Regions from separate parts of the Kitasatospora sp. P5_F3 genome, predicted to be linked through region 1. Evidence: riboswitches for the same ligand, from Rfam matches in the RefSeq annotation. Region 1 holds a riboswitch; each other region holds the start of a gene.

The links. A riboswitch is a leader RNA that binds a small molecule or an ion and turns the genes downstream of it on or off. The one in region 1 is predicted to bind cyclic di-AMP.
Region 2: linked by a shared signal. The riboswitch ahead of ACXJMZ_RS24490 (NlpC/P60 family protein) and the one ahead of ACXJMZ_RS02595 (transglycosylase family protein) in region 1 are both predicted to bind cyclic di-AMP.
Region 3: linked by a shared signal. The riboswitch ahead of ACXJMZ_RS00905 (glycoside hydrolase family 16 protein) and the one ahead of ACXJMZ_RS02595 (transglycosylase family protein) in region 1 are both predicted to bind cyclic di-AMP.
Region 4: linked by a shared signal. The riboswitch ahead of ACXJMZ_RS11610 (M23 family metallopeptidase) and the one ahead of ACXJMZ_RS02595 (transglycosylase family protein) in region 1 are both predicted to bind cyclic di-AMP.

The regions. Positions count from the first base shown of each region.
Region 1 covers NZ_JBFUMY010000004.1:15,078-18,638, reverse strand. Annotated here, with positions in the region: gene eno (phosphopyruvate hydratase) at 1-560, opposite strand, end outside; gene ACXJMZ_RS02595 (transglycosylase family protein) at 772-1,491, opposite strand; cyclic di-AMP (ydaO/yuaA leader) riboswitch at 1,497-1,647, opposite strand; gene ACXJMZ_RS02590 (cytochrome P450 family protein) at 1,859-3,118, opposite strand; gene ACXJMZ_RS02585 (SDR family NAD(P)-dependent oxidoreductase) at 3,279-3,561, shown strand, end outside.
Region 2 covers NZ_JBFUMY010000044.1:16,385-19,945, reverse strand. Annotated here, with positions in the region: gene ACXJMZ_RS24495 (NlpC/P60 family protein) at 1-742, opposite strand, end outside; gene ACXJMZ_RS24490 (NlpC/P60 family protein) at 967-2,055, opposite strand; cyclic di-AMP (ydaO/yuaA leader) riboswitch at 2,066-2,230, opposite strand; gene ACXJMZ_RS24485 (C40 family peptidase) at 2,597-3,561, opposite strand, start outside.
Region 3 covers NZ_JBFUMY010000001.1:219,353-222,913, reverse strand. Annotated here, with positions in the region: gene ACXJMZ_RS00910 (hypothetical protein) at 1-483, shown strand, start outside; gene ACXJMZ_RS00905 (glycoside hydrolase family 16 protein) at 491-1,552, opposite strand; cyclic di-AMP (ydaO/yuaA leader) riboswitch at 1,557-1,713, opposite strand; gene ACXJMZ_RS00900 (glycoside hydrolase family 16 protein) at 1,839-2,978, opposite strand; gene ACXJMZ_RS00895 (EF-hand domain-containing protein) at 3,359-3,561, opposite strand, start outside.
Region 4 covers NZ_JBFUMY010000012.1:268,930-272,490, forward strand. Annotated here, with positions in the region: gene ACXJMZ_RS11610 (M23 family metallopeptidase) at 39-1,070, opposite strand; cyclic di-AMP (ydaO/yuaA leader) riboswitch at 1,076-1,229, opposite strand; gene ACXJMZ_RS11615 (DUF6348 family protein) at 1,588-2,325, shown strand; gene ACXJMZ_RS11620 (hypothetical protein) at 2,382-2,576, opposite strand; gene ACXJMZ_RS11625 (PP2C family protein-serine/threonine phosphatase) at 2,921-3,561, opposite strand, start outside.

The sequences.
Region 1 (3,561 bases):
TGGTAGACCTCGACGCCCCAGCGGACGGCCTCGGAGAAGGACTCGGCGCCGATCGGCGCGATCATGAACTCCTGGATGTCGACGTTGGAGTCGGCGTGCGACCCACCGTTGAGGATGTTCATCATCGGGACGGGCAGCACGTGCGCGTTCGGGCCACCGAGGTAGCGGAACAGCGGCAGGTCGCTGGCCTCGGAGGCGGCGTGCGCCACGGCGAGCGAGACGCCGAGGATCGCGTTGGCGCCGAGCGAGGACTTGTCCGGGGTGGCGTCCAGGTCGAGCATGGCCTGGTCGATCAGCCGCTGCTCGGTGGCGTCGTAGCCGACCAGCTCCGGGCCGATCTGCTCGATGACGGCCAGCACGGCCTTCTCGACACCCTTGCCGAAGTAGCGGTTCTTGTCGCCGTCGCGCAGCTCAAGAGCCTCGAAGGCACCGGTGGAAGCACCCGACGGGACGGCGGCACGGCCGGTGCTGCCGTCGTCCAGACCGACCTCGACCTCGACCGTGGGGTTGCCACGGGAGTCGAGAATCTCACGGGCTACGACGACATCAATGGACGGCACGAGGCATCTCCTTGACGGAAGCGGGATCTGTTGTCGTTACGACCAGAGCCTAACCGCACCGGAGCCCGGGGCCACGCTGACCTTGGTCCCGTCTCACCGTGTGGCCCGGCTACTCATCGGTAGTTCACCTGAATGACCGTAAACGGGGTCGTACCGGAACAAGCCGGTACGACCCCGCCTGACGGTGTGTCGTGAATCAGCGGGTCGCGACTCAGCCGAGCTTGAGCACCTGACCCGGCAGGATCAGGTCCGGGTCGCCGCCGATGACGGACTGGTTGGCCTGGTAAACCTGCTGCCAGTTCAGGCCGTTGGCAGCGGCGATGTCGGACAGGGTGTCACCCGACTTGACGGTGTATCCGCCGGCGGCCGGCGTCGTCGGCGCGGCGTGCTTCGGTGCGGTCACCGTCGGCGCGGCCGACTTCGGGGTCGCGGGCTTCGGGGCGGCCGACGCCTTCGGCGTGGTCTGCTTCGAGGACTTGGCGGCCGGCGCCGGGGCGCGGGTCTCCGAGCGGGTGGCACGGTCCGAGGAGGTGTCCACCTGGGCGGCCGAACCACCCTTGGACAGACCGGCCTTGACCGAGCAGACCGGCCAGGCGCCCGGGCCCTGGGAGGCGAGCACCTTCTCGGCGACGGCGATCTGCTGGCCCTTGCTGGCCTGGTTGGCCTGCCCGGCGTACTGCTGACCGCCGAACGCCTTCCAGGTGCTCGGGGTGAACTGGAGTCCGCCGTAGAAGCCGTTCCCGGTGTTGATGCTCCAGTTGCCGCCACTCTCGCACTGGGCGACCTTCTCCCAGGTGTCGACCGGGGCGGCCTGCGCGCCGGTGGCGGTCAACAGCGGGAGTGCGATGCCGACGCCCGCGACACCCGCGACGGCGATGATCTTCTCGGCCTGCGTACGACGACGATGACGGCCCGAACCGGTGAAGAGCATGAAGAAGTCCCTCTCCGCACGCCTGCGAGGTGAGCTGTCGGGTTCGGACCGGGAGGTGGCCCGGCCGCCACTGCTGGCGGCTTCACCCCAAGCCGTGGGGGACGGCGACTTACCTGGGTCCCCCGCCCCTGCCCAAGGGTCTGGTCGGTGTCCCGGCAGCGCGGCGGGCAGGATTCGGCGTTCCGCGCACGGGGTTCGCAGCTGCGAACACCAGGGAGAGTAAGCAGATGACCCGATCGATCACAAGCTTATGTCGAACACATCACACGGAAATCACGCCAGACGATAGATCGTCCACAAACCGCACTGGTATGTCCGGATTGATGCGTACTCAGATCACACCTGATCAGATCTGACCGACACGCCGTCAGCGCACGTCGGCGCCCTCCGGCGTGAACGACACCGGCAACTCCCGCAGCCCGCGCATGATCAGACCGCCCCGCCAGCGCAGCTCCTCGGGGTCGGCGGCCAGTTGGAGGTCGGGCAGCCTGGTCAGCAGCGTGGCCAGGGCGAATTGACCCTCCAGCCGGGCCAGCGGGGCGCCGATGCAGTAGTGGATGCCGTGGCCGAATCCGAGGTGCGGATTGTCCTTGCGGGCGAGGTCCAGGGTGTTCTCTCCGGCGAACCTGGCCGGGTCCCGGTCGGCCGCCGCCAGCACCACCAACACCGGGTCGCCGACCGGGATGTCCACGCCGCCGACGGTCAGCGGCTCGGTGGCGAACCGCCAGGTGGCCAGCTCCACCGGGCCGTCGTAGCGCAGCAGTTCCTCCACCGCCGTGGCCAGCAGCGCCGTCTCGCCGCGCTGCACCGACTCCTGCAGCAACGCACGTTGGGCCGGGTTGCGGAGCAGCGCGTAGGTGCCGTTGCCGATCAGGTTGATGGTGGTCTCGAAGCCGGCGAACAGCAGGATGAAGGCCATCGCCGCGGCCTCGTTCTCGGTCAGGTGCTCACCGTGGTCACTCGCCCTGATCAGACCGGAGATCAGATCGTCACCCAGGTCGGCCCGCTTGCGGTGGATCAGCTCCAGCAGGTAGGTCCGGATCCTCTTCACCGCCCGCCCCACCCCGCCGCGCTGCCCGCCGTGGTGACGGATCATCGCGCCCGCCCAGTCCCGCAGGTCGTCCTGGTCCTCCGGCGGCACGCCGAGCAGGTCGCAGATCGCGTAGATGGGGAGCGGGAAGGCGAACTCGTGGATCAGGTCGGCCGAGCCACGGGCCGCGAAGTCGTCGATCAGCCGGTCCGTCAACTGCTGCACCCTGGGCTCGAACTCCGCCACCCGGCGCGGCGTGAACGCCTTCGACACCAGCCGCCGCAGCCGGGTGTGGTCCGGCGGGTCGATGTTCAGCAGATGCGTCATCAGATCCGCCTGCCGCTCGCCCGGGATGCCGACCCGGCCGGTCTTGTGCGCCTGCCCGCTGTGGTGCGCCGGGTTCTTCGACAGCCGCCCGTCCGCCAACGCCTGCCGGGCGTCCGCGTACCGGGTGACCAGCCACGCCTCCACCCCGCTGGGCAGCGTGGTGCGGTGCACCGGCGCGTGCTCGCGCAGCCACGCGTACGCGGGGTAGGGGTCGGCGGCGAACTCCCAGGTGAAGAGTTCCGGCTGGGGATTCAGGTGCGTTTCCGGCATGTCGTGCACCGTAACCTGCCAGAAGAGGAGTGAGCTGGGTCACCTGGCGGGTAATTGCTCTTGCGGAGGATCGTGGCGTGCTTACGATCCTCCGATACGGTCTCGGTGGACGCCGGTGCGGCGTGCTCCACCGGGCGTAGCTCTCAGGGAGGAGCAGGCCATGCGGGTAGCCGGGGCAGTGGTGGTCATCGCGGTGCTCGAAGGCGGTTCAGGCATCGGCCTGGCCCGTCGGTTCGCGGCGGCCGGCGCCGCCGGCATGCTGATCGCCGACCAACGCCCCGGGGTCGCCGAGGACCTCGCCACCGAACTCGACCGGCCCGGCTGCCCCGTGGTCGGCGTCAGCGGCGACGCCCGGCAGCCCAGCGACGTGGCCGCGCTGGTGGCCACCGCCGCGAAGCACCTCGGCCCGATCGACCTGTTCTGCGTGGCCGGCCCCGACGGCG
Region 2 (3,561 bases), on a different contig from region 1:
CCAGCGCTGCGGCGGCCCGGTCGGAGGCGGCGGGCAGGTTACCGAGGTCGAGCCGCTCGGCCCCCCGGGCGGCCCGCTTGGCGGCGTCCCTGGCGTCGTCGTCGACCATCCTGGCCCGCTCCCCCGCACCCAGCGAGTTCAGCAGCCGCTGGGCCTTGGCCAGCCTCTGCTTGACCTCCTGCTTGCTCTCGTTCAGGGTGCGCCGGACGGACTCCAGCTCGGCCAGCTTGGCCGTGGTCTCGGCCCGCCGCTGGTCGAGCCGCCGCTGACTGTCGATCACCTGGCGCAGGGTGTCGTTCTGCCGCTCCGCCGACTGGTCCAGGGTGCGGGCCCGGTACAGGTAGCCGGCCGGATCGGAGTCCAGCATCAGCTGGACCGCCGGGTCGATGCCGCCCGCCCGGTACTGGGCGGCAGCCACCGAGCCGAGCCCGGAACGCAGTCTGTTCAGCTCGTCCTGGCCGGCCGCCACCTGGTTCTGCAGCGAGCCGGTGTCGGCCTGCAGTTGACGCTGCTGCTCCAGGGCCGCGTTGAACTTCTCCGAGGCCTGCTCGGCCTCCTCGTAGAGCTGGTCGACCTGGGCCTTGACGTCCTTACGGGTCGGCGGCTCGGCCGGGGTGCCGGGAGCGGCCCCGGCGGCACCGGCCGCGGCCATTCCGAGCACCGTGGTGGCCGCGGCGGTGAACACCAGCGCCCGGGTGAACCGGCGGGCACCTGGCAGGGGAGAACGACTGTACGTCGACATACCGGCGGCGGCTCCGTTCCTGCGCCGGGCCACCGCCGCCGCCCCGGTCGGGCGGCTGTCCTTGCGAAGGTCCGGGGGCAGACGTTAGCGAGTCGCAGCGATCTAGTCCAAACCCCTACAGTGCCGAATATTTGACCACCAATCGGACATCTGCTCGGCCCCCCGGAAACGCCGCAGGCCCGGCACGGGGCCGGGCCTGCGGGTGGGGCCTGTCTGACGGGGGGTCAGACCCGGACGATGCGGGTGATCGGCATCACCGTGGCGGACTCGTGCCGGACCAGGGTGCCGGTGCGCGGCGCGTGCACGATCTGACCGTTGCCCACGTAGAGGCCGACGTGGCCACCCCCGCGGTAGATGATCAGGTCACCCGGCTTGGCGTCGGCGATGTTGGTGCCGATGTTCTGGCCGGCGCCCATCTGCGACTCCGACGTGCGCGGCAGCGAGATCCCGGCCTTGTTGAAGGACCAGACCATCAGGCCGGAGCAGTCGAAGCTGTTCGGGCCGACGGAACCGTAGCCGTACGGCTTGCCGATCTGCGCCTCGGCGGCGGCGATCACGATGGCGGCGTAGGAGCCGGCCGGCAGACCACTCAGGTCGGTCCGGGTCTCCGAGCGGGAGGCCCGGGCGGAGTCGTCCGTCTTGGGGGCGGCGGCGGCAGCCTTGGCGGCCGAGTCGGCGGCGGCCTTGGCCTCGGCGGCCCGCAGCTCGTCCTGCTCCTTCTTGCTGAGCGTGTCGAGCAGGGCCTGCGCGGAGGCCAGCTTCGCCTGGATCTCGTCCTTGCCCGCCTTGAGCTCCTGGGTGGTCCGCTCCAGGTCGGCGAGCTTGTTCTGGGCCTCGGACTTCTGCTGGTCGAGCTTGGTCTGCTCGCCCTTCAGCGTCTTGAGGGTGTCGGCCTGCGAGGTACCGAGCTGGCTCAGCGAGTCGGCCTGGCCGAGGAAGGCGTCCGGGCTGCTGGAGAGCATCAGCTGGACGGTCGGCGATATCCCGCCGGTCCGGTACTGCTCGGCAGCGATCTCACCCAGGGTGCCCTGAAGGGTGGTCACCTGGGCCTGCTGCCGGGCCACCTCGTCCTGGAGGCCGGCGACCTGCTTCTGCAGGGTCTGCTGCTTCTCCGTGGCCGCGTTGAACTTCTCGGTCGCGTCCTCGGCCTGCTCGTGCAGCTGGTCGACCTGGGACTTGACCTCGTCCTTGGTGGGAGTCGGGTCGGCATGCGCACCGGTCTGGGCGGACAGTGCCACTGCAGCAGCAGCGGCCGCCGTGATGATCGAGACGCGGGTGCGGCTGGCAGGCTTGGGACGACGATGGGACGCCACGAAGGCCGGCTCCTTCTTCCTACGTCCGCCTACCGGGTGAGCTGACGGGTTCGGGCTGGAAGAGATGCCCTACGACGCCTCACCGCCGAGCCGTCTTGCGACGGTCCGTCAGCCTGGCGCCGATTCACCCCGAGGAACGTGGTTCCCCGGCTCCGATCGACAGCGCCCTCGCTGGGGCTTCCCCGTAAGGCAGTTGGACTGCCTCGCTGTGTCTCGGACTCGGCGGTAACCCCCGCCGCCACCCAGGCTGGGTGATCGACTGTGCGGTGGTTCGAGAAGGACCCTAGTAACCCAACCGTGATCGGTTCAAATCCTTGTAGGAAAAAAGTCGGAATGAAGTCGTGATTCTTTGGTGATTACGACCGAGCGTGATCGAAAATGTACGCTGCGCCGATGAATTCTCAGGATGTGGTCACAGCGAGGCCCGCCAAAGGTGTCCCAGATCACAGGGAGGTTTTGGCGGGCCCGCGCGTGTCACAAGGCGTCAGTTGTGAGCCTTGATGGGGAGATGTCCGTTATGCCGTATCAGGCTGACGGTGGATCAGACCCGACGGATGGTCTTGATCGTCATCGCGTCGGCCTTCATCACCTTCACCACGTCACCGGTGTGCGGCGCGTGCACCACCAGGCCGTTGCCGATGTACATCCCGACGTGGTGCGCGTCGGAGTGGTAGATCACCAGGTCGCCCGGCTGCGCGTTGGCGATGTTGGTGCCGACGTTGGTGCCGACCGAGGCCTGCTCCTGCGAGGTGCGCGGCAGCGAGACGCCGGCCTGCGCGTACGCCCAGACCATCAGGCCGGAGCAGTCGAAGGAGTTCGGTCCGGTGGCGCCCCAGACGTACGGCTTGCCCTGCTTGCCCATCGCGGCGCCGACCGCCACGCCCGCGTAGCCGGCTGCGCGCGGCAGCGAGCCGACGTCGATCCGCTCGGCGCCGCGCGAGGAGCGCTCGCCCTGGATCGCCGCCCGGTCGGCCGCGCTCAGCGAGTTGAGCAACTGCTGGGCCTCGGCGAGCTTCTTCTGGACCTCGGCCTTGGCGTCGTTCAGGACCTTGGTGTTGCGGTCCAGCTCGGCCAGCGTCTCCGCGGCCTCGACCTTCTGCTGGTCGAGGCGGCGCTGCTGGTCCTGGAGCGACTTCAGGGTCTGCGTCTGGGTCTGGTTCACCTGGTCGACGCTGGACGCCTTGGTCAGGTAGTTCTCCGGGTCGGAGGAGAGCATCAACGCGACCGAGGGATCCACCCCACCGTCGCGGTACTCCTGCGCCGCCACCGCCGCCAGGCCACCCTGAAGCTGCGTCATCTGCTCCTGCCCACGAGCCACCTGGTCCTGCAGCTGGTCGGCCTGCTTGCGCAGCTGCTCGGTCCGCTCCTTGGCGCCGTTGAAGCGCTCGGCAGCCTGCTCCTGCTCGTTGAAGAGCTGGTCGACCTGGACCTTGACCTCGTCCTTGCTCGGCTTGGCCGGCGCCGCATACGCACCCGCCTGCGCCGAGAGCGCGACCGCGGTCGCTG
Region 3 (3,561 bases), on a different contig from region 1:
ACCACGGGCGCGGCGCTGGCCCGGGCCCAGTACGCGCGAACCGTCCGGCCGGCCCTGGGCTTCTTCGGCCGGGCGGTGGCGGGCGTTGCACCCGAGGAGCGGATCGCCTGGCAGGGGCACCTGCAGAACGCGGCCCAGGACGTGGCAGTCATCACCGAGGTGCGCTACCTGGTGACCTTCGCCGAGCCGACCGGGGGTCAGGCCGGATGGGTGGAGATGCAGCGGGCGGCCGAGCTGATTGCCGAGCGGGGAGCGGTCGTCGGGCACGACTTCCGGCTCTCGCTGATCGGCGCGGGGCGGCCGCTGCCCGCCCAGGGAAGGGCGATGCTGGGCTGGTTCACCGCCGAGGCGATGGCGGTGGTGGAGAGCGTCTGGATCCGGGTCAGGGTGACCGATCGGGTCGGTGACACCCATGAGCGGGTGATGGACCTGCTCGTGGGTGCGAACCGGGTACCGGTGCACCCTGACCCGGAGCTCTCCTGATCGGGGGTCAGGCGGTGGTCTTCCAGTAGCGGAGCGAGTCGATGCTGATGTCCGCGCTCGCACCCTGGGCCGGCTGGGTGCCGTCCAGGGCGGTCTCGGACTGCAGGACCCAGTGCATCGGGGTGTTCGGCACCCGGCTGGTGGAGTGGCCGATCACCTTGCCGTCCAGGGAGAAGGTCAGGCTGCCGGGCTGCCAGTCGATGGTGGAGGTGTGCCAGCCGCCGGCCATCGGGACGTTGGTCGAGTAGGCGTCCTGGTCGCCGCCGGAGGTGCCGCCCTGGCGGTGCATGAAGGCCGAGACGTTCCCGTTCAGGTCGCCCTCGGGGAAGTCGATCTCGCCGTCCCGGGGCCAGGTCTCGGAGTCCGGCCAGAGCAGCCAGGCGGTCTTGAAGCCGGCCGCCGAGGTGGTCTTCCAGGTCACCTCGAACTTCCCGTACAGCACGCCGCCGCCCGGGCCCACCGCGCCGGGGAGCTTGGGCACCGGCGCGGCCACGTGGGTGCCCGCGCTGTCCCGGTTGAGGTGCATGTTCAGTGCGCCGTTGGCGATCGAGAGAGTCTTGGCCGGGTCGTACGCGCCGTTCCTGCTGGTGTCCTGCCAGCCGCTCGGGTAGGCCCACCACTTGCTGTCGACCGCGCTCGGCAGGCCGGTGCAGTGGCTGTTCTGGATCGCGCCGCTGGAGCTGCAGCCGGTCCAGCTGCCGAGCGGGACGGACTGGCCGGTGAAGTCCTCGGACCAGGTGGGAGCCGGGCCCGTGGTCGGCGTCGCGGTGGGCGTCGGTGTCGGTGTCGGCGTCGGTGCGACGGTCGGGGCGGCCGTGGGGGTGGCCGTGGGGGTCGGCGTCGCGGTGGCGGTCGGCGTCGGCGTCGGTGTCGCGGTGGCGGTCGGGCTCGGGGCGACCGTCGGTGTCGGGGCCGGGGTCGGCGTAGGGCTGGGCTGCCAGCGCCAGTGGTTCTTGGTCTGCTGGGTCGAGCGCGGCGCGCTGCTGGCGACCTCGGCGTTGACGATCATGGGTATGGCGATCAGTCCGACGGTGGCGACCGCGCCTATCCGGGCATTTCGGGAAAGCATCGAGAGGTTCCCTCCACGACGCCTGCGAGGTGAGCTGTCGGGTTCGGGCCGTGGGTAGCCCGGCCGCCGGTACGGAAAGCGGCTTCACCCCGAGCCGTGCCACGAGGGCACGGCGACTTACCTGGGTCCCCCGCTCCTGTCCGATTCGGAGCTCGAACGACACCGCAGCCGGGCGGACAGGATTAGGCGTCCCGGCGGCGGGGCCCGCAACGACCGGCGGGCAACTCGTGCACAGTACCTGACAGGAATCCGACAGCAGGAGCCGCTGTTGCGTGCCTCACACCGGTCAGCCGGCCTTCCAGTACCGCACGGCGTCGACGGTGATCTCGGCCGTGGTGCCGCCGGCCGGGCCGGTGGCGGAGGTCTCGGACTGGAGCACCCAGTGCATGGGGGTGTCGGGAACCCCGGTGGTGGAGGTGCCGAGCAGGGTGCCGTCCAGGTAGAAGGAGAGCGAGTCCGGCTGCCAGTCGATCACGGTGGTGTGCCAGGCGCCGGCCATCGGGACGTCGGTCGGGTAGCCGTCCTGGTCGGTGTCGGAGGTGCTGCCCCTGCGGTGCATGAAGGCCGAGACGTTCCCGTTCAGGTCGCCCTCGGGGAAGTCGATCTCGCCGTCCCTGGACCAGAGCTCGGAGTCGGGCCAGAGCAGCCAGGCGAGCTTGAAGCCGGCCGCGTGGTCGGCCCGCCAGGTGATCTCGAAGCGGCCGTACCTGACGCCGCCGGCCGGGGAGGCGCCGGGCAGCTTGGGCGTCGGTGCCGCCACCCAGGTGCCGGTGTCGTCGCGGCTGAGCCGGATCGTCATCCGGCCGTCCGCGACCGAGAGCGTGCGGGCCGGGCTGTAGCTGCCGAGGCCGCTGGTGTCCGCCCAACCCTGGGGATAGGCCCACCAGTTGGCGTCCAGGGCGGCGGGCAGCCCGGTGCAGTGCCGGTCCCGGACGACGGGGGCGCCGACGCAGCCGTCCCAGCTGCCGAGCGGGACGGTCACCCCGTCGAAGCCGTCCGACCAGGTGGGCTCACCCGAGGCGGCGACCGTCAGGGTCTGCTCGGGCAGGTTGTGCCAGCCGCCTCCGGGGTCCTGCCAGAACCCGAACACCCGGTAGCTTCCGGCCGGCAACGCTCTGGCCTCGGTGGTGACCGTCAGGCCGCCGGAGCAGATCCGGACGTTGCGCGCACCGCCGGGGAAATCCAGGTTGGCCCCGCTCGCGCTGCGGACCGCCACGCCGACCCGCCGGGCCGGCACACAGACCCGCGAACGGACCGTCAGGGAGGCGGACCTGGCCAGCCCGGCGGTCATCGGAGGGGCGGTCAGCCGTACCTGTTCCACCACCGGTGGGGCGGCCGCGGCCACCCCGGAGAACGGCAGGGTCAGCAGTGCGGCCGCGACCGCCGAGGCAGCTCGGCGGCCGGTCGGCAACTCGATCTGGGGCATGCCCAGGAAGCTAACCCCGCGCCCCCGCCCGGGCCGGTCGGCACTCCGGGGAGAACCGAAAGAGGTCGTCGGGATGGTCTCGATGGAGCAGCGCCCGGACCCAGACCGACCGGCAATTGGGGGGCGGCGTCGCCCGCCACCTGTCGCACCTCGGGATCGTTCAGCACCTCGGCCGGCCCCGAGCTGCCCCAGCCGTGCACCACCAGCTCGGTGACGCCGCGCCCGTCCACGTCGGTCGGGTAGTCGTAGTCGCCCGCGTGATCCACCGTCAGCACCCCCGCCCCGGCCCCACTGTGGTGATCGAACTGTCGGGCAGCGAAGGGGAGTTGTCAACAGAATTGGCCGAGCCGCCCGGGCGGGGGCGGCCCGGCCCAGGGGGGTCAGATCAGCGGGCCGTACAGCTGGTTGCCCGGGGCGTCGGCGGAGCGGCCGGTGTAGTACTCGCGCATCGCGGCCAGCAGCTCGGTCACGCTCAGTGCGCCGCTGCCGTCGGTGTCCAGGGCCTGGAAGGCGGCCTGGCTCTCGGCGGGCTTGACGCCGAAGGTCTTCTGCCAGTCGTAGAACTCCTGGGCGCTCACCTCGC
Region 4 (3,561 bases), on a different contig from region 1:
CCGGGGGGCCGAAGTCGTCTGAGGCGGGGTCAGACGGATCAGACGTTGACGCCGTGCGCGCGGAGGTAGGCGACCGGGTCGATGTCGGAGCCGTAGGACGGGCCGGTGCGGACCTCGAAGTGCAGGTGCGGGCCGGTCACGTTGCCGGTGGCGCCGGAGAGGCCGAGCTGCTGGCCGGCCGAGACGGTCTGGCCGACCTTGACGGAGATCGAGGAGAGGTGGGCGTACTCGGAGTACTTGCCGTCGGCGTGCTTGACGACGACCTCGTTGCCGTAGGACCCGCCGTTGCCGGCCGAGACCACGGTGCCGGTGGTGATGGCCTTGACGACGGTGCCGGTCGAGGCGCGGAAGTCGACACCGGTGTGGTAGCCGCTGGACCAGGAGGAACCGGAGGCGTGGTACGCGGTGGAGGTGCCACCGCTGACCGGGGCGACGTAGCCGCCGGCCGCCACGGTGGTCGACTGGGCCTTCGGAGCCGCAGCAGCCTTCGGGGCCGTGCTGGCCTTCGGGGCGGCGGCGGCCTTCGGGGCCACGGTGGTCGACTTGGAGCGGGACGCCTTGGTGGAGTCCGTGGTGCTCGCGGAGGAAGAGGAAGACGAGGAGGACTTGGTCTCGGTCTTCGGCGCCTCGACGGCGGCCTTCGGGGCCTCCGCGGCGGGCTGCGGCGCGGCGGCCACGGCCTGGCCGGCGAGCGAGAGCTGCTGGCCCGGGTAGATCAGGTTCGGGTTGCCGCCCACCACGGTGCGGTTGTCCTGGTAGAGCTTCTCCCAACCGCCGTCCACCTGCTTGGCGTTGGCGATCTTCGAGAGGGTGTCGCCACTGACGACCTGGTAGCTGCTCGCGGCCGGAGTGGCGGCGGCGACCGGCACCACGGCGGGCGCAGCGGTCTCGGTGGCGATGGTGGTGACGGCAGCCGGGGCGGCCTGGGGCACGGAGGCGGCGGCGTGGCCCTGGTGGGCGCTGGCGGCGGCCACCGGGAGTGCGAAGGTGGCGCCGAGTACGCCGGTCGCGACGGCGATCCGGGTCAGGTGGGACAGCTGGACGCGACGGTGCTTGCCCTGTGCGGACATGGGGGTAGTCCTCTCCGACGCCTACGAGGTGAGCTGTCGGGTTCGGGCGGGAGATGCCCGGCCGCAGGAATGCGGCTTCACCCCAAGCCGTCCCGGTTCACACCGGTTCGGCGACTTACCTTGGGTCCCCCGCTCCTGCCATGCGTGCCTTGTTCGAGGCGCCGGGCGGCGGCAGGACTCGGCGTTCCGCCCGGTTGAGCCCGTCCGGTCGTTCACCGGACAGGCCTCGAAGCAAAGCCGATCGACCGCTTCGTGGCAAGCCCCGGTTGAACGGTGAACAAGGATGATCAGGGACGTAGGTCACGTCCCGGCCGGGACTTGCGACCCGGACGGCCCGAATCGGCGACGCTTCGTCCCCGATCGGTTCACGGAGGGTGGCCGATATCGCCGTCCGTACCCACCTGGACCCGCTCCGCCAGCGTGCGCCGTGACACCGGTCACGCCGGGCCGATACGCTCGCCCACGGTCGAGCTCGAACGCCGGTGTTCGAAGCACCCGCTGAGCAAGGAGCCCGCCTGTGCGCCCCCAGGAACGGCTGGCCGTCATCCAGCGCGCGGTGATCCGCGAGATGGCCGGGCTCGGTCAGGACTTCACCGTGGACGGCCCGCTGGTCCGCGGGCCCGGCACCACGGCGGTGGCCTTCCGCGACCACGACGAGCGCGGCACCGGCGGCGGCCATGTCGACCTGGGGTACGTGCTGCGGCTCGGCCAGGGCGACGCACCGGTGATCTGGGACTGCGCAGCCGGCGTGGGCGGCACCGAGGTGGAGCAGCTGGACAGCGCGGTACGGATGTGGGCGGGCACCACGGCGTCCGCCGTGGTGAGCCTGCTGACCGGCAGCGGCGACCACTACGACGCCCCCGAGTTCCCCGGCTGGCACGTCGTACAGGGCCCGGCCGCGGTGTTCGGCGCCGACACCGACCCGCTGTTCGACTGGGTCACCGAGCGGGACCTCGGCCCGGTGCTGGCCGCCGCCGTACTGCCGAAGCTGACCGAGCGTCAGGTCAACGGCGTGAAGCTGTTCTTCGGCGGCAAGGCGGGCGACGACGTCGCCGAGGTCCGGATCAACGGGACGGTCTGCGAGCAGGCTTCGGCCGCCCTGCGTGCGCTGGACTGGCCCCGCGGCGAACGGCTCTGCTGGGCCCGGCTGTTCCTGCTGCTGGTCGCCGAGCACCCCCGGTCGGAGGCATCCGGGCAGGCCGAACCCCCGCCGCAGCGCCACTGGTTGGGCCGCTGGTGGCGGAGCCGTCGCTGAGACCGGCCGGTCCGTGACCGGCCGCGGCCGGCCCGACCCGGGTCAGCCGTGCCTGGTCAGCTGGCGACCGAGGAGATGGTCTGCGCGAGCTGGGTGAGGAAGTCCTGGATCGGCTTGGCCGCCGTGGACTGGCTCAGCATGAAGCCGAAGAGCGCAGCCATGATCGCATGACTGGTCTTCAACTGCCCGTTGCGGATGAAGATGACCACGATGATCCCGAACAGGACCAGCGCTGAGACGGAGAAGGCCACCAGGACTCACTTCCTCATTCTTTCGTAGCGAGCTTCGTGGCGGGCCCAATCCCCCGAGACCCCCCGAGAACCGACCGTCCCACCCGAACTCAGTGTGGTCGTTCGTGCCGACTGCGTAAAGGACTTGCCGGAACGCAGCCGCGAAGATCCTGCGATGTGAGACGAATTTCCGCCGACCGAGACGATAGCCCAGTTGACCTGACGGGCCGTCGAACGGGTACCCCTAACTGGAAGTTGACCGTTTCCGCGCTGGTGGGAGCGGACCTAGATCCACTCCATTGGGCTGCCGTCAGGAATGGCCGAAGACCGGTGCACCGACTTGACACGGTCCGACCATCGGTCGGTCACCCGCGCCAGAGCAGCAGGACCGCCCGGTCGTCGTTGACGTCCTTGGCCACCGACTCGATCAGCTTCACCGCCGAGCCCCGGCCGCCGTGTTGGGAGAACGGGGCGCCGCCGACCAGCCGGTCGGCCTCTCCCATCAGCCGGTCCATCCCCTCGGTCAGGTCCCGGCCGGGGATCTCCACCATGCCGTCGGTGCAGAGCATCAGCACGTCGCCCTGGTCCAGCCGGCCGCGCACCGCCTCGAACACCGCGCCGTCGTAGACCCCGAGCAGCGCGCCCTCGACGGACTCCTTGACCTCCCAGCGACCGCTGCCGGCGTGCCGCTGCATCCCGGGCAGGTGCCCGGCCGACAGCAGCTCGTACTCGCCGGTCTCCAGGTCCAGCACCAGGTGCACGGCGGTCGCGAAGCCCTCGTCCCAGTCCTGGCGGAGCAGGTAGCCGTTGGCGGCGGGCAGGAACTGATGGGCCGGCAGCGAGCCGAGCAGCCCGCCGAACGCGCCGGAGAGCAGCAGGGCCCGGGAGCCCGCGTCCATGCCCTTGCCCGAGACATCGGCGAGCACCACCTCCAGGGTCCGCCGGCCCGGACCGGTCCTGGTGGCCACCACGAAGTCGCCGGAGAAGGACTGGCCGCCGGCCGGGC